2 regions of the Polaromonas sp. P1_E12 genome follow, and region 2 is predicted to be linked to the other one. Evidence: riboswitches for the same ligand, from Rfam matches in the RefSeq annotation. Region 2 holds a riboswitch; the other holds the start of a gene.
The links. A riboswitch is a leader RNA that binds a small molecule or an ion and turns the genes downstream of it on or off. The one in region 2 is predicted to bind S-adenosylhomocysteine.
Positions count from the first base shown of each region.

Region 1 (11,046 bases), on a different contig from region 2:
ACGCCGCGCTCCTGCCCGGCTACCTACATCGGTTTCTGGGACACGATACGCAAGCTCTTTGCCGACACGCTGGAAGCCCGCGCACGCGGTTATAGTGCCGGGCGCTTTTCGTTCAACACCGGCGAAGGCCGCTGCCCCACCTGCGAAGGCGCGGGGGTGCGGACCATCGGCATGAGCTTTCTGCCCGACGTGAAGGTGCTGTGCGAAACCTGCCACGGCGCGCGCTTCAACCCCGAAACGCAGGCCGTGACCTGGCGCGGCAAAAACATCGGCGACGTGCTGAAGATGGAAGTGGACGAGGCGGTGGATTTCTTCTCTTCCATGCCCAACATCAGCCACCCGTTGCAGTTGCTGAAAGACGTGGGCCTGGGCTACCTCACCCTGGGGCAGCCGTCGCCGACGCTCTCGGGCGGCGAGGCGCAGCGCATCAAGCTGGTGACCGAGCTCAGCAAGGTGCGCGACGACATCACGCGCCGCGGCCAGAAGGCGCCGCACACGCTCTACGTGCTGGACGAGCCCACGGTGGGCCTGCACATGGCCGACGTGGAAAAGCTGATCCATGTGTTGCACCGCTTGGTCAACGGCGGCCACAGCGTGGTGGTGATCGAACATGACCTGGATGTGATCGCCGAAGCCGACTGGGTGATTGACCTGGGGCCGGACGGCGGCAATGCGGGTGGACGCGTGGTGGCTTCGGCTCCGCCCGAGGCTGTCGTCAAGCTCGGCACGCATACCGGGAAAGCCTTGGGAAGCGTATTGAACAGATAGCACCCCCGTCGGATGCTCGCTTCGCGTAGCACCTTCCCCCCTCGAGGGGGCGGCGCCTGCGGCCTGGCTAAGCCAGTTCCGCGGCCCCTGCTGGCAGAGATGGAGTCAACGCTGCGGCAGGCTTTGCTATTGAATTAATAGCTGCTTGCGCTGGTCCTGTATGGTTGAAACGCTTAAAACACCCAAAACGCCGAAGAAAGTGCTGACACCGACGTGACAACCTTTCAGGTGTTGCCCTGATGCGATGGCGGCTTGCTGCACGCATGATATGGGCTCAAGCCGCCATACTTTCAGGATCAGGAGATACACCGATGCAACGCCGCCCTTTACTGCAGATCACCGCCGCCCTGGCCATTTCACTCGCCGGCGCGTGGGGTGCGGCCCATGCGCAAAATTTCCCGGTCAAACCGATCAAACTGATCATCGCCTTCCCGGCGGGCGGGCCCACCGACATCACCATGCGTTCGCTTGCCGACAATGCCTCGAAGATTCTGGGCCAGACGGTGATCGTTGAGAACAAGCCCGGCGCGGGCGGCACCCTGCCGGCCCAGCAACTGCAAAGCGCGCAGGCCGACGGCTACACGCTGGCGCAGATTCCGCTGGGCGTGTTCCGCCTTGGCTACACCACCAAGATCAACTGGGACCCGGTCAAGGACATCAGCTACGTGATCAACGTGACCGGCTACGCCTTCGGCATCGTGGTGCCGGCCGACAGCCCTTTCAAGACCTGGGCCGACTTTGTCGCCTATGCGAAGGCCAACCCCGGCAAGCTGACCTACGGCTCGACGGGCACACTCACCAGCCCGCACCTGACGACCGAACTCATCGCGCAAAAAGCGGGCATCACATTGCAGCACGTGCCCTACAAAGGCAGCGCCGACCTGATGCTGGCGCTGGTCAGCGGCCAGCTGATGGCAGGCGCCGACAGCACCGGTTTTGCGCCGCAGGTCGAGGCGGGCAAGCTGCGCGTGCTCAATACCTGGGGCGAGAAGCGGCTCGACAAATTCCCGAACGCACCCACCCTGAAAGAGCTGGGCTATGACATCGTGCAGAACTCGCCCTTCGGGATAGGCGCGCCCAAAGGCACGCCGCCCGAAGTGGTCAAGCGCCTGCACGACGCCTTCAAGAAAGCAATGGAAGAACCCAGCTACGTCGCGGCGCTGGGCCGCTACGACATGCTGCCCAACTACCTGAGCTCGGCCGACTACACCAAGTTTGCGCAAGACACCGTTGGGCGGGAGAAGGTGCTGATCGATAAGTTAGGCCTCGCCAAGCCCAACTAAAAGTAGGCACACCCCTATCGGGATTCACTTCGTGTAATCCCTTTTCCCCTTGCAGGGGACGAGGCTTGCGGCCCGGCGAAGCCGGTTCCGCGGCCTCCCCGGCTTTTTCGGGTCTATTTGCTGACCGGGTTTGCCAAGACAAACAATTCGTCGGCTAACTGTTCCGCCAGCGCGGGCGCGACGCCAGCGCCAAAAATCAAACGGTAGATGATGGGGGCCATCATGTGGTCCAGCACCTGCTGCACGGTGGGTGTGGCGTCGCCGCGGGCCTGGGCGCGTTTGACCAGAACCGTGGCTTCGTTGCGGCGGTTTTTCAGGCAATTGGTTTCTTCTGATCCCGCCAGCGCGGCAGCGGCCTTCAGCAGTGAGGCATTGCCTGGCTTGTTGAGGTGGTTGATCAGTTCCTTGGCCCAGGCCGTGAGTTCGGCTTTCAGGTCGCCCGTCTCAGGCAGGGGGCGGTTCGGGTCCAGCCGCTGCTGGGCGGTTTCGCCGAGCAGGCCGTTCACGTCGCCCCAGCGCCGGTAAATGCTGGAAGCACTCACGCCGGCGCGCTCGGCCACGGCCGGCACGGTGACTTTGTCGCGGCCCTCCTGGGCAATCAGTTCTTCCAGCGCCTTGCGCACCACGATTTGCACCTGGGCGCTGCGTCCGCCGGGGCGTTTGTTCTGGGGCGTTTGGAGGGTGCTCATCAGGGCGAATTCTAGCCTAAAAGCAACGATGTTTGCGTTAATTTTTGAACGGGTATAGAATTTGCAAACGCGAATAAATTAGCTTTAAGAAAGTTGAGCGTTCCCCATGGCTACCCCTGCTGCTCCCGCCGATCCCTCATTGCAACCATCCCGCCCGACGGCGGCCCACTGGCAACTGCCGCCCGCAGCCGCCTTCCCCTTGCTGGCGATCCTGTTGTTCGCGTTCTTCGTGGCGGGCAGTGCGCCGTCGCCGCTGTTCGTCGTCTTCCAGCAGCAGTGGGGCTTTTCCCCTGCGCTGCTGACGGTGGCGTTTGCGATTTACGCGATTGCGCTGCTGGCCTCGCTGCTGGTGGCTGGCTCACTGTCTGACCACATCGGCCGGCGGCCTGTGGTGTTTACCGCCTTGCTGCTGCAGGCCGGCGCGATGCTGACTTTTTTGCTGGCCGGGAGCATCAACGGCATCATTGCTGCGCGCATCGTGCAGGGCATCGCCACCGGCATGGTCGGCGGCGCGCTGACGGCGGCGGTGGTGGAGGCCGCCCCCGCTGCGCAAAAACGCCTGGGCGCGATGATCGGCAGCGTCTCGCCGCTGGCGGGCTTGGCCGTGGGCGCGCTGCTCACCGGTATCGCCGTCAAGTTCACCTTGCACCCGGTGCCGCTGGTGTTTGGCGTGCTGGTCGCCATCTGCGTGGTGGGTGCGGTGGCCACGCTGTTCCTGCCCGAAAGCGTCACGCCGCGCCCCGGCGCGCTGGCTTCGCTGGTGCCGCGCATCTCGGTGCCGGTGCAGGCGCGCGCCGAATTTGTGCGCGGCGTGCCGACAATGCTGGCGGTGTGGTCGCTTGCGGGCCTGTACCTGTCGCTGGTGCCTTCCGTGCTGCAGCAAATCTTTGGCATCCACGACGGCATCGTTAACGGCCTGGCCATTGCGGCCTTCTTCGGCCTGGGCGCTGCTTCGCCGACTTTGTTGAGGCGCTTTTCGCCCGTGCGCATGAGCGCCATCGGCATGAGCTTGCTCGCCGTGGGCGCAGGTCTGGTGGTCCTGTCGCTGGCCACCCGTTCCGTGGCGCTGTTTTTCGCGGGGACGGCGCTGGCCGGTTTCGGCGGCGGCTCGGCTTTCTCCGCGCAGGTGCAGACGCTGGCGCCGATGGCACAGCCGCACCAGCGGGCGGAGTTGTTTTCTGCGCTGTACGCCATCAGCTACCTGGCCTTCAGCGTGCCCGCCATGCTGGCAGGCCGCTTGATCGCACCGTTGGGCCTGCCCGCTACGGTAGAGGGTTATGCCGCGCTGGTTCTGGCGGTAGCGGCTCTCGGCGCCTGGTTGCGCTGGGGCTCAGTGCGCCGCCAATATAGCTAACCCCTGCTGACGCTCACTTCGTGTAGCGTCCCCTCCCCTTCAGGGGACGGTGCCTGCGGCCGGGCAAAGCCCGATCCGCGGCACCCGCTGAGGTAACGCGGGGCAGCCGCGGTTGTTAATCCAGTAAAGCGCGCGCCATTTCGGTGAAACCTGCGCCGCGCTCGCCCTGGGTGACATAGCGCGGCAGGTGCGCCAGCTGCGGCACAAAGCGCGCGATGTTGGCCACACCCACGCTGTTGGCAAAGGTCTTGAACATCAGCTGGTCGTTGGTCGAATCGCCCACATAAACCCAGCGATCCATCTCCGCGTCCAGGTCGCGCTGCCAGAGCTGCCGGACGATCCAGCGCGCGCCTTCGAGCTTGTTGTGGCTGCCATACCAGCCGTTGATGTGGATGCTGCTGACGGTGGCGTGCATGCCCTCGCTTTTCATCAGTGCCACCACTGCGGCGATTTGCGCGTCGCTCAGTTGCACGAACTCACTGTGATCGATGGCGATGTCGGTTTCACGGCCCGGCGAGTCGGTGGCGCGGGTGACGCCCGGCATCTCGCGCTCGATGCGCGCCAGCACGGCCTGCATGCGGGCGAAGTTGGCAGCGCGTGTCGCGGAATCCTGTTGGTATATTTTTGATAGCTGATTGCGCAAGGCTGGTGCGGCTTGCGGGGCTTTTTTGTCTAAAACCTGCGCCGGCAGCAGCGCCACCGCACCGTTCTCCGCCACGATGGCATCGACCGGCCAGCTTGCCGCGAAGGGCTCACTCCAGCCTACGGGCCGCCCGGTGATGGCTACCACCTTGAGCCCGGCGGCATTCAACGCACCCAAAGCCTCCAGCGCATCGGCGGTGATCGCTCCCTCGGTGGTCAGTGTGTCGTCGATGTCGGTGAAGACGCCGGTGATCTGTGCGCGCTCGGTGAGCGCCCAGGATGTGAGGTCCTTCATCGTTGCTTTCTCAGTATCTCGATGCCCATCAGAACGGCAATGCCTGTGATCAACAAGCCCGCGATCCCCTGGATCCAATCGTTGAACCACAGTTCCCCGGGCTCGAGCACCGCTTCGGAGGCATTTTCGGGATCGTAGCGCACGGCCACCGTGTCGCCTTTCTTGAACGCAGCCTCGAATAGCTCGGACTCTTCCTTCGAAAGGCAGCTGTCCGCCGCGCGCACACGTTGGCCGGTGAAGGGTCGGCCCTGCACCTTGTAGCTATAGGTGGCAAGCTGCTCATAGCAACTGGCTCGCTTGTCGGACGTGGCCTTCACGCTGGACGAAAGTATTTGCGCGCTGCCTGTTTCCCAATCGAGGGTTTGCAAGGCCCGGTATGCCTTTGATGCGAAGCTGGCGCTCATTCCCGCACCCATGATCAGGAACAAGGCACAGTAGACGGGCGCCAGACGGGGGTACATCAGGCCGCCCCGAAGCCTGGATGCCCTACGGAAGAGGGGCGAAAGTGGCAGGCTGCGGACTCTTGCATGGTGAAATTCTCGCATGGTGTGGGCCCCCACGGTCGCTCACTGCATGTAGTTCCCTGCCCCCTCGAGGGGGCCGCCCGCCTGCGGCCCGGCAAAGCCGAAAAATTGGCACACCCCTATCGGGCTCACTGCGTGTAGCCCTTTTCCCCTTGCAGGGGACTGAGCCTGCGGCCCGGCAAAGCCGGTTCCGCGGCCCATGCGGGTTGAAGCGTTCTTTGGGCGCGATCGGTGATGGCGTATTTCACCAGCGGGGGCCGAGGGTCCGGCTTCGCCGGCCCCAGGCGCCGCCCCCTCGAGGGGAGAGCAGGCTACACGAAGTGAGCCTGAACGGGGGAGTTCGGTATAATCGTGGCTTCCTGAGGAGCGTTGCAAGCCACACCATGTGGACCAGGCTCAGGACTTCATTGCAACCACGCTCACCCGCAAGTGCTCTCTCAAGCCGGGTGAATGACTGAATTCCCCCGCTGCTTCGAAAGCGCCTTGCCCGTGGCGATTTTGCCCAGTTGACGTTTGAATTTGGAGAACCGTATGAGCGCCGTCCTGAAACCTTCCACCGACTACACCATTGCCGATATCTCGCTTGCCGCCTGGGGCCGCAAGGAACTGAACATCGCGCAAACCGAAATGCCCGGCCTGATGGCCATCCGCGAAGAATTCGCGAAGGCGCAGCCGCTGAAGGGCGCGCGCATCACCGGTTCGCTGCACATGACGATCCAGACCGGCGTGCTGATTGAAACCCTGCAAGCCCTGGGCGCTGAAGTGCGCTGGGCTTCGTGCAACATCTTCTCGACGCAGGACCATGCCGCCGCCGCGATTGCCGCCGCCGGCACGCCGGTGTTCGCCATCAAGGGCGAAACCCTGGCCGACTACTGGGACTACACCCACAAGATCTTCGAATTCAGCGGCGCCAAGGGCACGCCTGAAGAAGGTCCCAACATGATCCTGGACGACGGCGGCGACGCGACGCTGCTGATGCACCTGGGCACCAAGGCCGAAAAAGACGCGAGCCTCATTTCCAAGCCCGGCAGCGAAGAAGAAATCTGCCTGTTCAATTCGATCAAGGCCAAGCTGGCGCAAGACCCGACCTGGTACAGCCGCCGCCTGAAAAACATCATCGGCGTGACTGAGGAAACCACCACCGGCGTGTTGCGTTTGAATGAAATGTCGGCCAAGGGCACGCTGGCCTTGCGCGCCATCAACGTGAACGATTCCGTCACCAAGAGCAAGTTCGACAACCTGTACGGCTGCCGCGAATCCCTGGTTGACGCGATCAAGCGCGCCACCGACGTGATGGTCGCCGGCAAGGTCGCACTCGTGGCCGGTTACGGCGACGTGGGCAAGGGCTCCGCACAAGCCTTGCGCGCACTGAGCGCCCAGGTGTGGGTGACCGAGATCGACCCCATCAACGCCCTGCAGGCCGCGATGGAAGGTTACAAGGTCGTGACCATGGAATACGCTGCCGACAAGGCTGACATTTTTGTGTCCGCCACCGGCAACAAGAACGTCATCACTTATGAGCACATGGCGAAGATGAAAGACCAGGCCATCGTCTGCAACATCGGCCATTTCGACAACGAGATCGACGTCGCATCGCTCGAAAAATGCACCTGGGAAGAGATCAAGCCGCAAGTCGACCACGTGATCTTCCCGGACGGCAAGCGCATCATCCTGCTGGCCAAGGGCCGCCTCGTGAACCTGGGTTGCGGCACCGGCCACCCGAGCTTCGTGATGTCGTCAAGCTTTGCGAACCAGACCATCGCGCAGATCGAGCTCTTCACCAAGAAAGACGCTTACGAAGTGGGCAAGGTCTATGTGCTGCCCAAGCACCTTGACGAGAAAGTTGCGCGCCTGCACCTGAAAAAGGTTGGCGCTGTGCTGACCGAGTTGAGCGACGAGCAGGCTGCGTACATCGGTGTCTCTAAAGCCGGCCCGTACAAGGCTAATACGTACCGCTATTAATGAGTGGTCGAAGGCGGTTTGCATGAGCGTCCGCCTTTGAATATCTGAGCGTTCACTGAGCCTGGTCGATATTTCGACAGGTTCGGTGAACGGGCTGGCCGCACTGGCCAGCATGCGCCCGCAACGATCCTTGAGGCCGTTGAAATACCGAGAACACATTACATGCGCGCTGACCTATTCCTCGTCGAACACGGCCATGCCGCCACCCGCTCGCAGGCCCAGCGCCTGATCGCTTCGGGGGTGCAGTGGCGTCCTGAAGCCGACGCTGCCTGGAAGAAGGTTGCCAAGAACGGCGACGAGATTCCGGCGGGCGCCGAGCTGCAGCTGCTGGATACCACCGAAGCCAAGTACATCTCGCGCGGCGGGCTCAAGCTCGAAGGCGCGCTCAAGGCTACCGGCCTCAGTGTGGCGGGCTTGCGTTGCCTTGACGTGGGCCAGTCCACTGGCGGTTTTACCGACTGCCTGCTGCAGCACGGCGCATTGCAGGTGGTGGGCGTCGATGTGGGCCACGGCCAGCTGCATGCCAGCCTGCGTGACGACCCGCGTGTGGTTTGCGTCGAGGGTCTGAATGCCCGTTCCATGACCGCCGCCGACCTGGTGGCCGGCCATGCAGGCGACAGCGGCGACATGGATTTTGCTGATGACTTCGATGGCGATGGGGATGACGCCGACCTGGATGAAGCGAGCCTGGCCGCAGAAGCCAACTTCGACTTCCTGACGGGTGATTTGTCCTTCATCTCGCTCACGCTGGTGTTGCCCGCCGTGGTTCGCCTGCTCAAGCCCGGCGGCGACCTGCTCATGCTGGTCAAGCCGCAGTTTGAATTGCAGCCCGGCCAGATCGGCAAGGGTGGCATTGTGCGTGACCCGGCGCATTTCGAGTTTGTCGAAAAGCGCTTGCGCGATGCCTGCGCAGCGCTGGGGCTGGAAGTGAAAGCCTGGCTGGCGTCGCCGATTGAAGGCGGTGACGGCAACCGCGAATTTTTTATCCAGGCCGTCAAGGGCCAGGACGTGGCGGGCGAAGACCAGCCGCTGCCGGCCGTACCGCAGCGCAAGATTGCCAAGCGCGTGCCACGCAGCGAAATGCGCGCCTCCCGCGCGCCGCACGAAGACTCCGAACTTGCGCATGCCGGCCAGCCTGGCCCTGCGCGTGGCAAGCGGCGTGACAGCAAAACCGACACGACAAATAACGACGAGTGAGATCCGTGATGAGCCTGAATCTTCCCCTCAGTTTTGAATTCTTCCCGCCCAAGACACCTGAAGGCGCCGAGAAGCTGCGTGTGGCGCGCCAGGCGCTCTATGCGCACAAGCCCGAGTTTTGCTCGGTGACGTTTGGCGCGGGTGGTTCCACGCAAGACGGCACTTTCGGCACGGTGAACGAAATCCTGGCCGAAGGCGTGGCGGCGGCCTGCCATTTCTCGTGCGTGGGCGCCACCAAGGCCACGGTGCGCCAGCAGCTCACCACCTTGCAAATCATGGGTGTGAAACGCCTGGTCGCCCTGCGCGGTGACCTGCCCAGCGGCTACGGCGCGGGCGGTGAGTTCCACTACGCCAGCGACCTGGTGGCCTTCATCCGCGCTGAAACCGGCGACACTTTCCACATCGAAGTGGCCGCTTACCCGGAAATCCATCCCCAGGCCAGATCGGCCGATGCCGACTTGCAGGCCTTTGTGCAAAAGGTCAAGGCCGGCGCCAACTCGGCCATCACACAGTATTTTTTCAACGCCGACGCCTACTACCGTTTTGTCGACGACGCGCAGGCTCTGGGTGTGGACGTGCCCATTGTGCCCGGCATCATGCCCATCACCAGCTCTACGCAACTCATGCGCTTTTCCGATGCCTGCGGCGCCGAGATTCCGCGCTGGATCCGCCTGCGCCTGCAGGGCTTTGGCGACGACACCGCGTCCATCAAGAGCTTCGGCCTGGACGTAATCACCGGCCTGTGCGAGCAGCTCTACGCCGCAGGCGTGCCCGGCATTCATTTCTACACGATGAACCAGGCCGCAGCGACGACCGAAATCATCGGGCGACTGCAGCGCGCCTGAGGCTACACGCCATGCAGCAGGGTGCACGCCGGTCTGCCGTCACCCTCAGCGCTGCGGTGCTGCTGGCCTTGCTGGCCGCATGCACCACGCCGCCACCCAACAAGCCATCCACCGTGCCGGGTGCTGCTGCACCGGCGCCGCGTCCTTCACGTCCCGCCACCGATGCATCACCCGCGACCGGTGAGATAGCCGACGAGGTGCCGCCTTCTGCCGCTGCACCCAGGCCGTCGCTGCTGGCCGGCGAAGTGCCCCGCGAATTCCAGCGCGGCCAGGCTTCCTGGTACGGCCCGCGTTTTAACGGCCGGCGCACCGCCAGCGGAGAACGCTTTGACATGCAGGAGTTCACCGCTGCGCACCGCACGCTGCCTTTTGGCACCATGGTGCGTGTGCACAGCCTGGTCAACGGCCGTGATGTGGACGTCCGCATCACCGACCGCGGACCCTACAGCGGCAACCGCATCATCGACCTGAGCCGCGCCGCGGCGGAAGAGCTCGGCATGTTGGGCATGGGGCTGAAGGAAGTTGTGCTGCTGGTGCCGGAGTCCACACCGGAGGTCGCGACGACACCCGCGCCTGCGGTCCGGAAGCGCCCGCCTGCAAGGCGGCGCCCAGCGGCGCCGCGTACGCCGCGCTGAATCGCCCCGCTGACGAGGCGCGCTCGCTCAATTCACAAAAGTCACGTCGTCCCTGGCCTGCGGCGGGATCTTGATGGCCAGCGCCTTGACGGGCCCGCTGGTCACCAGCGTGCCGCCGTGTGCCGTGCCTTTGGGAATGATGATCAGCGTGCCCGGCTTGAACTCCTTGCGCTCGCCGCCCAGCCACATGGCACCGCTGCCTTCGATGATGTACTGGATCTCGTCGGTTTTCGGGTGAATGTGTTTGGCCACATTGCCGGACTGAATGCCGATGGTGGCGTTGTCGGTGATGACCAGCCCTTTCGCATTCATTTCAGGGTTTGGGGTGCCGGGAATGTCGCCGTGCTTGAGCGCCGCAAGGTCAATCATCGCCGGCGCCAGGGGCACGGCCTGCGCATGCGCATCGGGCAGGGCGTGCTGGGCCAGCGGCGACAGCGCAATCCCGGCCACAAAGGCAACGGTGACGGAAAAGCCGAGGACGGTGGTGGTGTGGCGCATGGAATCCTTTTTGTGGGGTGTTGTGTATGGGCGGGCCAGTATGCCCATGTTGCGACGGGCTTGCCAATAGCGGTGACCCGACCCGGCAACCGGTCGTTTCGTTTCAGCGCAAATCCCGCTGCCACAGCTTGGGTTGTATGTTGGGAGTGCTATATATTTGATAGCTTATTGCGCTTGTCTGGATTGGCCTGAAGGCTGTTTTCATGCTGAAAATAGCCTTGAAACCGGCGAAAAACAGCTTTAGCTCGCACATGAACGTTTGCGGGGCCGCTTTTGACGCTGTTTTGGGGCTTTTTCACGCATGAGATTGGCCTCTAGCCCAATAGATACAAACGCAAGCAGCTACGAATTCGA
Region 1 is NZ_JBFUBB010000005.1:206,996-218,041, forward strand. Features, by position in the region: gene uvrA (excinuclease ABC subunit UvrA) at 1-768, shown strand, start outside; gene AC1D13_RS15650 (Bug family tripartite tricarboxylate transporter substrate binding protein) at 1,080-2,051, shown strand; gene AC1D13_RS15655 (TetR/AcrR family transcriptional regulator) at 2,165-2,740, opposite strand; gene AC1D13_RS15660 (MFS transporter) at 2,847-4,094, shown strand; gene AC1D13_RS15665 (HAD-IIB family hydrolase) at 4,210-5,031, opposite strand; gene AC1D13_RS15670 (DUF3592 domain-containing protein) at 5,028-5,459, opposite strand; S-adenosyl-L-homocysteine riboswitch at 5,911-5,983, shown strand; gene ahcY (adenosylhomocysteinase) at 6,087-7,517, shown strand; gene AC1D13_RS15680 (TlyA family RNA methyltransferase) at 7,680-8,714, shown strand; gene metF (methylenetetrahydrofolate reductase [NAD(P)H]) at 8,723-9,559, shown strand; gene AC1D13_RS15690 (septal ring lytic transglycosylase RlpA family protein) at 9,571-10,194, shown strand; gene AC1D13_RS15695 (cupin domain-containing protein) at 10,222-10,692, opposite strand.
Region 1: it holds a riboswitch for S-adenosylhomocysteine, as region 2 does, so the genes downstream of both, ahcY (adenosylhomocysteinase) here and metH (methionine synthase) in region 2, are expected to answer to the same signal.

Region 2 (11,046 bases):
GCCGCGCTTGACGCGGTCGCCGACACCCACCTTCAGCGAGCCCGGCTGCAGATGTGCATAAAACGCGTAGTAGCCACGTCCCAGGTCCAGGATCACATGGTTGCCCGTCACGTTTTGCATGGTCGTGTCGGGCGGCAAGGCGTTAGGCACCCGCTCAGGCAGCCCGTCGAGCACGGAAACCACTTTGGCATCCGCTACGGCAATCGCTTTTTGCCCATAGGTCGGCCAGTTTTCGTTCTTGTTGCTGTCGCCGTTGCTTTGCTGCGAGTTCGCGTCTATCTTGATCCAGTCGATTGCAAACCGCTGGCTGACGTAGAGAACGCCGTTCACCGGGATGCCGGCACGCCGGTGCGGAACCTCCCTGCAGCAGCCATTGAACGCAACCCAGCCGGAGCCCTCAAGCGGAGGGCCGATCAACGGCGCGGGCCGAGTGCTGACAGACACGGTGCCACCGGTTTGCGACGTCTGGACAAGGCCTTCACTCGCAGGTTTGACGGCGGCCGTGAGCCTGACTTCAGGTGCGGAGGTCACCACGCGATGCGACAGGGCTTTGGGGAGAGCCTGGCCGGCCTCCAGCACTACGTCAATCCAGAACAAACCGGCCTGTGCCGCGCCGATGCTGTCACCGCCCGCGCCGTCCAGCAACGAAAAACTGCCCGCAACATCCGCCCCGGCGACGGTGGTCAACACCTTGCCGGAAGCGGCATCCAATACCTCCAGCGATACCAGCTTGACCGGCGCGGCCCGCGCATTGGTGACCTGCAGCTCGTAGTCGATGTGCACACGCCCATCAGCGCCGCGAAAAGGCACGGGGCGTGAGGCAGCGCTCAGCAGTACGGGCGTGTTCTGGTCGTGCGCACCGGCAAATTCCAGGTTGTTCAGTCCGGGTTTGGGTCCTGCCGCAAAGGCGTGCAGACTTCCGGCAAGTACCAGCACGGCCACAAAAAAACGACGCATGCGATCCTCCTTGTGATGGCGGGGCCATCATAGCGCCAAGCATCGCACCGTCGAAGCATAAAAGGGAGCGTGCCGCGCGAAGGAATCCCGCGCGGCATCAGAAGGGAGACTCAACGGGGCAAGCGCCCACACAAGCAGGCGCACTAAAGCTTGCGCCTTCCGGTCTCTGACTAGATCAGCGGTTGCTGTAGCCGGGAGACTGCTGCTGCGTGACCACGGGGGCCGGCGGCGGTTTGGGGCCGTAACTGGCGCCGTCCTGGGTCCGCAAGGTCGCCCCTTCCACCGTCACGCGGCTGCCAACACTGGGAGCTTGGGCAACTTCTACCAGGCGGTGAGAACCGTCTTCCATGCGCACGCCGACCTGGTAAACCGTTTCCTTGCGAACATGCCCTTCGATGGCGTTGCCGGCGAAACCGCCACCCACCGCACCCAGGATGGTGGCTGCCGTACGCCCACCGCCATGGCCGACCTGGTTACCGAGCACGGCGCCCAGCACGCCACCCGCCACAGCACCTACGCCAGGGCCGGCCGGCTTGGTGGAGCGCTCAACCGGCGTCACCGATTCCACCGCGCCGCACACATGGCACACAGGCGCCGGCGCTACGGCGACCGGTGCAGGGTAAGGGGCCGGCGCGGGCGAAATGCCCGCATAACTCGGGGCGGGTGCCGGTTTTGGTGTCGGCTTGACCACTTTCTTGGTCGGCACGGGCGCGGGCTTGGCGGGTGCGGCAACCGGCTTTTCAGCCATGTCGTCCGCCGCATTGCTGGCCGCGGCCATGGGCGGCGCCACTAGCGGCGCGGCTTGCGGTGCTGCGAGTGCCACCGGCGTCGCCGTGACCGGGTTGCGCATCTGGTAAATCATGGTGCCGCCCATGGCCAGAACGGCCACTCCCAGTATGCCGACGGCGGCCCACAAGGGCTTGCTGGCCGACGGGGCCTGCTGGCCCGGCTGAAGAGTTTCGGTGGATGTGTTCATGGCAATTCCCTCTGGTGAAATCAATCGGTCCCGTGGCGGGAGTTCATCTATGGTTGTTCAACGTTTCCCATGCCGCGAAGGTAAACACGCTTTGGCAGGCGGCTGTGTATTTATGTAAACGCAGGTTATTTTCCGGCAAAGTCGCCGTAAACGCGAATTGCAACGGCAGCCCTGAAAACTGTTCACGGTTTGCACCGCACCGTGAACGGCTTTTCAGAGATTCGGTGCCAGCAGGCGCTGCAACTCGCCGGCCTTCAGGCCGCGCCGCTTGGCCAGGTCCTGCAGCTGGTCGTCGCCGATCTTGCCGACGTTGAAGTAGGCGCTTTGCGGGTGGCTCAGATAAAAGCCGCTCACACTGGCCGCCGGTGTCATGGCCAGGCTTTCGGTCAGCGCCATGCCGACCTCTTCGGCCTTGAGCAACTCGAACATTTCTTTCTTGACGCTGTGGTCCGGGCAGGCCGGATAACCTGGCGCCGGGCGTATGCCCTGGTATTTTTCGGCGATCAAGGCTTCGCTGTCCAGTGACTCGGCCGGCACATAGCCCCACAAATCCTTGCGTACGCGCTGGTGCAGGCTTTCGGCAAACGCTTCGGCCAGGCGGTCAGCCAGCGCCTTGAGCATGATGGACGAATAATCGTCGTGGTCATCCAGGAAGTACTTTTCCTTTTTCTCGGCGCCAATGCCTGCCGTGACGGCAAAAAGACCGATGTAGTCCGGAATTTTTGAGATGTTTTTGCCCGCAGCGCCCGCATATTCAGCGCGAGCAGCTATCAATTCAGGAGCAAGTACCTTGGGTGCGACAAAATCAGCCAGGCAACGGCTGGGGCGCATCACGCCGTCAATTGCGGTTTTTTCGGTTTGCTGGCGCAGGCCGTACCAGGTCATGGCCACTTCGCTGCGCGACTCGTCGGTGTAGATCTCGATGTCGTCGCCCACGCTGTTGGCGGGGTACAGCGCCATCACGCCGTTGGCGGTGAGCCAGCGGCCTTCGATCAGGCGCTTGAGCATGCGCTGCGCGTCGGCGTACACGCGCACAGCCTCGGTGCCCACCACCTCGTCTTTCAAAATGGCCGGGAAGGCTCCGGCCAGGTCCCAGGTCTGGAAGAAAGGACCCCAGTCGATGTACTGGGCCAGCTCCGACAGGTCGAAGTTCTTGAACACGCGGCGGCCAATGAACTTGGGCACGGGCGGTGTGTAGTGGGCCCAGTCCATTGACGTGGGATTGGCGCGGGCCTTGGCCAGCGGCCACATCGGTACCTGCTTTTTGTTGGCGTGCTGGGTGCGCACCTTGTCGTAGTCGGTATACAGCTCTTCGATGTATCTGGCGGCCTGGTCGGACAGCAGGCTTTGCGCCACGCTCACGCTTCGTGACGCATCGGGCACATACACCACCGGGCCTTCGTAGTGCGGGGAGATCTTGACGGCCGTGTGCACGCGGCTGGTGGTGGCGCCGCCTATCAGCAGCGGAATCTTCTTGATGCGGAAATGATCGTCCTTTTGCATCTCGGCGGCCACATACTGCATTTCTTCCAGGCTGGGGGTGATGAGACCCGACAGCCCGACGATGTCGGCGCCTTCAACCTTGGCGCGCGCCAATATTTCATGGCAGGGCACCATCACGCCCATGTTGACGACTTCAAAGTTGTTGCACTGCAAGACCACCGTCACGATGTTCTTGCCAATGTCGTGCACATCACCCTTGACCGTGGCGATGATGATCTTGCCTTTGGTCTTGACGTCACCGCCGGCGGCTTCGAGCAGCAGCTTTTCGGCTTCGATGTAGGGCAGCAGGTGCGCCACGGCCTGCTTCATCACACGGGCGCTTTTGACGACCTGGGGCAAAAACATCTTGCCCTGGCCGAACAGGTCACCGACGATGTTCATGCCGTCCATCAGCGGGCCTTCGATGACGTGCAGCGGCCGGCCGCCCTCCGCAAGGATCTCCTGGTAGACCTCTTCGGTGTCAGTCACGATGTGCTCGTTCATGCCGTGGACCAGCGCATGCGACAGGCGCTGGCGCACCGGCAGGGCACGCCATTCATTCTTCTTGCTGTCGTCCTTGGCGCCGCTCCTGGCAGTCTCGGCCACTTCAATCAGGCGTTCGCTGGGCGTGAGCTCAGGCTCGCCCGGCTTGTAGACCGGTGTGCGGTTGAGCACCACGTCTTCGACGCGCTCGCGCAGCACAGGGTCCAGGTCGTCGTACACGCCGACCATGCCGGCGTTGACGATGCCCATGTCCATGCCCGCCTGGATCGCGTGGTACAGGAACACGGTGTGGATGGCTTCACGCACCGGGTCGTTGCCGCGAAAGCTGAAGGACACGTTGGACACGCCGCCAGAGACCTTGGCGCCCGGCAGGTTCTGCTTGATCCAGCGCGTGGCGTTGATGAAATCGACCGCGTAGTTGTTGTGCTCTTCGATGCCGGTGGCGATCGCGAAAATGTTCGGGTCGAAGATGATGTCTTCGGGCGGAAAGTCCAGCTCGTCGACCAGCACGCGGTAGGCGCGCTCGCAGATTTCGACTTTGCGCTCATAGGTGTCGGCCTGGCCTTTTTCATCAAAAGCCATCACCACCGCTGCCGCGCCGTAGCGCTTGAGCAGCTTGGCCTGCTGCCTGAAGGGCTCCAGACCCTCTTTCATCGAGATCGAGTTGACGATTCCCTTGCCCTGGATGCAGCGCAGGCCGGCTTCGATGACGCTCCACTTGGAGCTGTCGATCATGATGGGCACACGCGCGATGTCGGGCTCACTGGCGATCAGGTTCAGGAAGCGCACCATGGCGGCCTGGCTGTCCAGCATGGCCTCGTCCATGTTGATATCGATGATCTGGGCGCCGTTTTCGACCTGCTGGCGGGCCACGGCCAGCGCCTGCTCGTATTCACCGTTGAGGATCATGCGGGCGAAGGCCTTGGAGCCGGTGACGTTGGTGCGTTCGCCAATATTGACAAACAGCGTGCCCGCGCCGATGGCGACCGGCTCCAGGCCGGACAGCTTCATGGGGGGAACATTGGGCAAAGATTCAGTTTCAGACACGGACTCACCTTGAGGCAAAGGTGAGCGTCGTTGCCGCAGGGGCCGCCGGAAGCCGCCGCCTGTAACCCAAGCCTGACGAACGCTTGTGTTCGCTGCAACGCTCCTTGGGTTACCATCATTTTAAGGGCTGAACGCCGCCCGCGCCATATCCTTGCACCAATGGCAAGAGATACCAACAAAAGTCCAGGGGATAGCCGGAGCCACCATGTTTGAAAACCTGTTCGGCAGAAAACAGCGGGGAACGCCCGATGCGCCCGAGTCCATGCGTCCCAAAGACCGCATGCGGGCCATTGAGGGCTCCAGCACGGCCGAGCTTGCCGCCAGGCTGCTGATTGCACCAACCGCCCTGATGCAGCTCACGCCCGAAGAGGCTTTCACTGTCGTCAGCTACATGACGCCGCGCAGGATTTCCGAGGGAACGACCTTCATCCGCGAAGGCGACAAGAGCGATACCGGTTATATGGTGCTGCTGCTCGAAGGCGAAGTCACTGTCGAAAGCATTGTGGTCAGCCGCCGCACGCCGGTCACCATCACGGTGCTGGGCCCCGGCAGCCTGATCGGCGAAATGGGCCTGGTCGACGGCCAGGCGCGGCTGGCGTCATGCACTGCCAGCAGCGACGTGAGCTGCGCCGTGCTGTCGCGCGCAGCGCTTGAAAAAATGGGGGAAGAGCAACCGGTGACTGCGGCCAAACTGATGTTTGCCGTTTCGCTGCGCATCGCCGAACGGCTGCGCGACACCAGCGAAAAACTCAAGATGTACAGCCAGCTGGTACAAGCCATGCAGCAGGAAATCGACCGGCTGATGCCGGGCTGATTTCCGTCTGGCAGAAAAGCGGGGAAGGCGCCAGGCTAGCCGCCCTTTCCGCCCTTTCGATTTAGTCGAGCTTGATTTTGGCGACCTTGATCAGGCGTCCATAATCGGCGTGCTCTTTCATCACCATGTAGGCAAAGTCGGCAGAGCTCATGGGGCTGGGGGTCGCGCTCATGCGTGCAAACTTTTCTGCGGTATCGGGCGTGTTGAGCGCGTCGGCGAATGCCCTCTGCAGCTGGTCTGCCGTGGCTTTGGGGAGGTTGGCCGGGCCAAAGATGCCGAACCAGGTGCTGATGTGAAAGCCGGGCAACACGTCATTGATGGTCGGAATTTCCGTGAAGCTGCTGGAGCGGTTGATGGTGGTCACGCCAAAAGCGACCAGCTTGCCCGACTTGATGTTGGCGCTGGCAGAGGCCAGGTTGTCGAACATCAGGTCGGTCTGGCCGGACAGCAGGCCAGCCTGCGCCTGGGCCGAGCCGCTGGAAGGCAGGTGCACCACGCTGATCTTGGCCAGGCTTTTAAACAGCTCGCCCGCGAGGTGGCCGGCGCTTCCATTGCCGCCGGAGGCATAGTTCAGCCGGCCGGGATTCTTGCGTGCGTAGGCAATCAGGTCCTTGGTGTCCTTGATTTTCAGCCGCCTGGCCGTCTCGGCATTCATGACCAGCACGTTCGGCACCCGCGCCACCAACGTGATGGGCGTGAAGTCCTTCAATGCGTCGTAGGGCATGTTTGGGTAGAGCCATGGGTTGATGGCATGGGTGGCCACCGCCCCCATCACCAGCGTATGGCCGTCTGCAGGTGCCTTGGCGACGAGGGCCGCACCCACGTTTCCGCCGGACCCCGGCCGGTTGTCAACCGTGACTTCGGTTTTGAGCAGGGGACGCAGCTTCTCGGCCAGGATGCGCGCAGCGTTGTCCAGCGGGCCGCCGGCTGGATAGGGCACGACGATCGTCACCGGTTTTTGGGGCGACAGTTGTGCATGGCCTGCGAAAGCCGTCATCGCCAACGTGAATGCCGCTGCGGCCTTGATGAATAAACCCACCTTCATGATTTCCTTGGTTGTGTTGTGTTGCGTTGTTTTGCCGAACCATCAACGCTGCAGGGCGCAGCGCCGGAGAATGAAAACAGGGTTCGGCAAAGGGGCCTGACTATAGCCGCGAAATATGACTTTTCGGGACATCGCCGGGCACGTCATCTCATATGTATACTTATTAAGTACACACGCATCAGAGAACCGGCTTTTTCGGCCACCCGACGGGCATCACCCGGAAGTGATGCGGGGCAGCGCTGGCCTCAGGCGGCCTCTTTGTAGAAGGCACCGCGCTGCAAGGAGCGGCTGGCAACCGGCGCAACCGCATGGGCGATGGCACCTATGTGATCCGGCGTGGTGCCGCAGCAGCCGCCCACGATGTTGACAAGGCCTTCCTCGGCAAACTCGCGCAGCAGGCGGGACGTCACGTCGGGCGTTTCGTCAAAGCCGGTATCGCTCATGGGGTTGGGCAGGCCGGCATTGGGGTAGCAGCTGATGAAGGTGTCGCCGGCCACGCGGGCCAGCTCCTGGATGTAGGGGCGCATCAGGGTGGCGCCCAGTGCGCAGTTGAGGCCGACTGCCAGTGGTGCGGCATGGCGCACACTGTGCCAGAAGGCCGTCACGGTTTGCCCGCTCAGGATGCGGCCCGAAGCGTCGGTCACGGTGCCGCTGATGATCAGGGGCAGGCGCTCGCCGGAGTTGTCGAAGTACTCATCGATGGCAAACAGCGCCGCCTTGGCATTGAGCGTGTCGAAGATGGTCTCGACCAGCAGCACGTCGCTGCCGCCCTTGACCAGCGCCTCCGTCTGTTCGTAATAGGCCTTGCGCAACTCCTCGAAGCTGGTGTTGCGCGCGCCCGGATCGTTCACGTCGGGGCTGATGCTGGCCGTCTTCGGCGTGGGGCCGAGGGCGCCGACGACAAAACGCGGCTTGTCGGGTGTTGAAAACTTGTCGCACGCGGCACGGGCGATGCGGGCCGACTCGTAATTCATCTCGACGGCCAGGTCGGCCATGTCGTAGTCGGCCTGCGCCACGGTAGTCGCGCCGAAGGTATTGGTTTCAATCATGTCGGCGCCCGCAGCCAGGTAGCCCTCATGGATGTCCTGGATCACGTCGGGGCGCGTCAGGCTCAACAACTCGTTGTTGCCCTTCACGTCCTTGTGGAAGTCCTTGAAGCGTTCGCCGCGGTACTGGGCCTCGTTGAGCTTGAAGCGCTGGATCATGGTGCCCATCGCACCGTCGAGGATGGCGATACGCTGTTCCAGGATGGCCGGCAGTTGTTGGCCGCGGGTGTAGATGATTGGCTTCATGGCCCGATTTTAAGGCGCTGCGTCATTTCCAGCGGACCCGCGGATAGCGCCCCTGTTTTCAGCCGGGCATTCTGCGTTCGATAAGGCTCCAAGCCAGCATAAGCCGTGGAACCGGCTTTGCCGGGCCACAGGCGGGCGGCCCCCTCGGGGGCAGGGAGCCACACGAAGTGAGCGACCGTGGGGGCTTAGACTATCAGCCCCGACTATGAAAAACTTTCAACCCAAAGAAGCCTGGACCTGGCTGCAGGCACACCCTGACGCGCTGTTTGTGGACGTGCGCATGGAGATCGAGTCGTTGTACGTCGGCCGCCCCCCAGGCGTGGTCAACGTGCCGTGGTACGAATACCCCGACCTGCAGCCAGACCCGCAAAAGTTCGCCGACGCCGTGGCGCGCGAAGCTGCCGGCAAGGCGCAGCCGGTGCTGCTGATCTGCCGCTCCGGCAAGCGCACGCTGGACGCCGGCAAGGCCCTGGAAGCAGCCGGCTTTTCTGATGTGCAGCATGTGGTGCACGGCTTTGAAGGTGAGCTCGACGAACAGTTCCAGCGCTCCACCCTTTCCGGCTGGCGCTTTGACGGCCTGCCCTGGGAGCAGATGTAGCCGGTTTTCCCCGCTATTTATGTGTCAAACAGGCCTCCAGCCCTTATGGATCTTGCGCAAGCAGCTCCTATTTTCATAGCACTCATTTTCACCACACCGACTTTCCGGCTTAACACCTTGTCTTCACTGCCCATTTCTGCGCCTTTGCCGACACCCCTGGACGTGCTCAGCCGGGTTTTTGGCTACGACAGCTTCCGCGGCCCGCAGGAGGCCATCGTGGACCATGTAGTTCGCGGCGGCGATGCCCTGGTACTGATGCCCACCGGCGGAGGCAAATCACTGTGCTACCAGATCCCGGCCATCGTGCGGCAAAACGCCGGCCACGGGGTCACGGTGGTGATCTCGCCGCTGATTGCGCTGATGCATGACCAGGTGGGCGCCCTGCATGAGGCCGGCGTGTCCGCCGCATTTTTAAACTCGACACAAAGCTTTGAAGAAAGCAGCCAGCTTGAAAAGCAATTGCTGCGCAACGAGCTGACGCTGCTTTATGCCGCACCCGAGCGCATCAACACCCCGCGCATGAAGGGACTGCTCGGCTCGCTGCATGAACGCGGCCTGCTCAGCCTGTTTGCGATTGACGAAGCGCATTGCGTGAGTCAGTGGGGCCACGACTTCCGGCCCGAATACCGGTCATTGAGCCTGCTGCACGAAACCTTCCCGAACGTGCCGCGTATCGCGCTGACGGCGACCGCGGATGCGCTGACACGGCAGGACATGATCGAGCGGCTCAAGCTGGAAGACGCACGCGCATTCGTCAGCAGCTTTGACCGGCCGAACATCCGCTACACCATCGTCGAAAAAACCGACGCCACACGCCAGCTGCTGCGATTCATTGAAAGCGAACACGCCGGAGAAGCCGGCATTGTGTATTGCCAGTCACGCAAACGCGTGGAGGAAATTGCCGAAGCCCTGCAGGATGCCGGCCTCAAGGCCATGGCCTACCACGCGGGCCTGGACAGTGCCCTGCGCCAGCAGCGGCAAGACCGCTTCCTGCGCGAGGAAGGCACAGTGATGGTCGCAACGATTGCCTTCGGCATGGGCATCGACAAACCTGACGTGCGTTTTGTCGCGCACCTGGACATGCCGAAAAACATCGAAGGCTATTACCAGGAAACAGGCCGTGCCGGCCGCGACGGCCTCCCCGCCAACGCCTGGATGACGTACGGCCTGCAGGACGTGGTGAACCAGCGCCGCATGATAGACACCAGCGAAGCCGCCAGCGAAGAGTTCAAGCAGGTCATGCGCGGCAAGCTGGATGCCTTGTTGACGCTGGCTGAAGACACGCGTTGCCGGCGTGTCAGCCTGCTGCATTACTTCGGCGAAGACAGTCAGCCTTGCGGTAACTGCGACAACTGCCTGCAGCCGCCGGTGGTATGGGACGCGACCGAAGCCGCACGCAAGATGCTCAGTTGCATTTACCGCGTGCAGCAGGCCAGCGGCATCAGCTTTGGTGCAGGCCACCTGATGGACATCCTGCGCGGCAAGGCGACCGAAAAAGTATTGCAGTACGGCCACGACAAGCTCAGCACCTTCGGCATTGGCGCCGACCTGTCCGAAGTGCAGTGGCGTGGCGTGTTACGCCAATTGATCGCCAAGGGCATGGTGCGGGTCGACCCCGATGCGTTCAACACGTTGCAGCTGTTGCCTGATGCACGCCAGGTGCTCAAAGGCGAAGTCAGCGTGATGCTGCGCGAGCAGTCGGCCGGCGCCGGTGAACGGCGCAAAGGCAGTTCCAAAAAAGGCACCAAAACCTCCGCCAAAGGCATGGCCGAAGCCTCGCTCAATGCCGGTGCACTGGAGCGCCTGGCCCGCCTGAAAGCCTGGCGCGCCGAAGTCGCCCGCGAACACAACCTGCCGGCCTTCGTGATCTTTCATGATGCAACCTTGCGAGCCATTGCGGAACGCGCGCCGCAAGGCATTGCCGATCTCGAAGGCATCAGTGGTATCGGCGTCAAAAAACTCGAGGCCTACGGGGCCGAAGTGCTGCGCGTCTGCGCCGGGGCGGATTAGGCCCTCGCTTCCGATGGCCGATTCCCGTGCGGTGCCGGCAGCCCGGCCGCTTAAGTTGCGCCAGACGTATTGCGGATTTCGACGCTGTCTATGGCAGCCCGCGCAGGGCGCTGCGGTGTCAACAACCCGCGTACCAGGCCAGCGGCGTTAAAGCACCACGACACGACCGAGAACACGGCTTTGGTGGCGCTGCGTTTTCGCCATGCCATCAACAGGACGGGTGCTGCTGCAATGCCGGAGAAGGCTCCGATGCGCGCTGTCCACGGCATGGGAACCACCAGAACGGCAAGCAACACTGCCCACCACGCAAGCACGGCGACA
Region 2 is NZ_JBFUBB010000004.1:103,416-114,461, forward strand. Features, by position in the region: gene AC1D13_RS13010 (M23 family metallopeptidase) at 1-957, opposite strand, end outside; gene AC1D13_RS13015 (glycine zipper 2TM domain-containing protein) at 1,133-1,933, opposite strand; gene metH (methionine synthase) at 2,147-4,966, opposite strand; S-adenosyl-L-homocysteine riboswitch at 4,982-5,078, opposite strand; gene AC1D13_RS13025 (Crp/Fnr family transcriptional regulator) at 5,172-5,780, shown strand; gene AC1D13_RS13030 (Bug family tripartite tricarboxylate transporter substrate binding protein) at 5,842-6,825, opposite strand; gene AC1D13_RS13035 (homocysteine S-methyltransferase family protein) at 7,071-8,117, opposite strand; gene AC1D13_RS13040 (rhodanese-like domain-containing protein) at 8,323-8,715, shown strand; gene recQ (DNA helicase RecQ) at 8,833-10,725, shown strand; gene AC1D13_RS13050 (glycosyltransferase family 2 protein) at 10,776-11,046, opposite strand, start outside.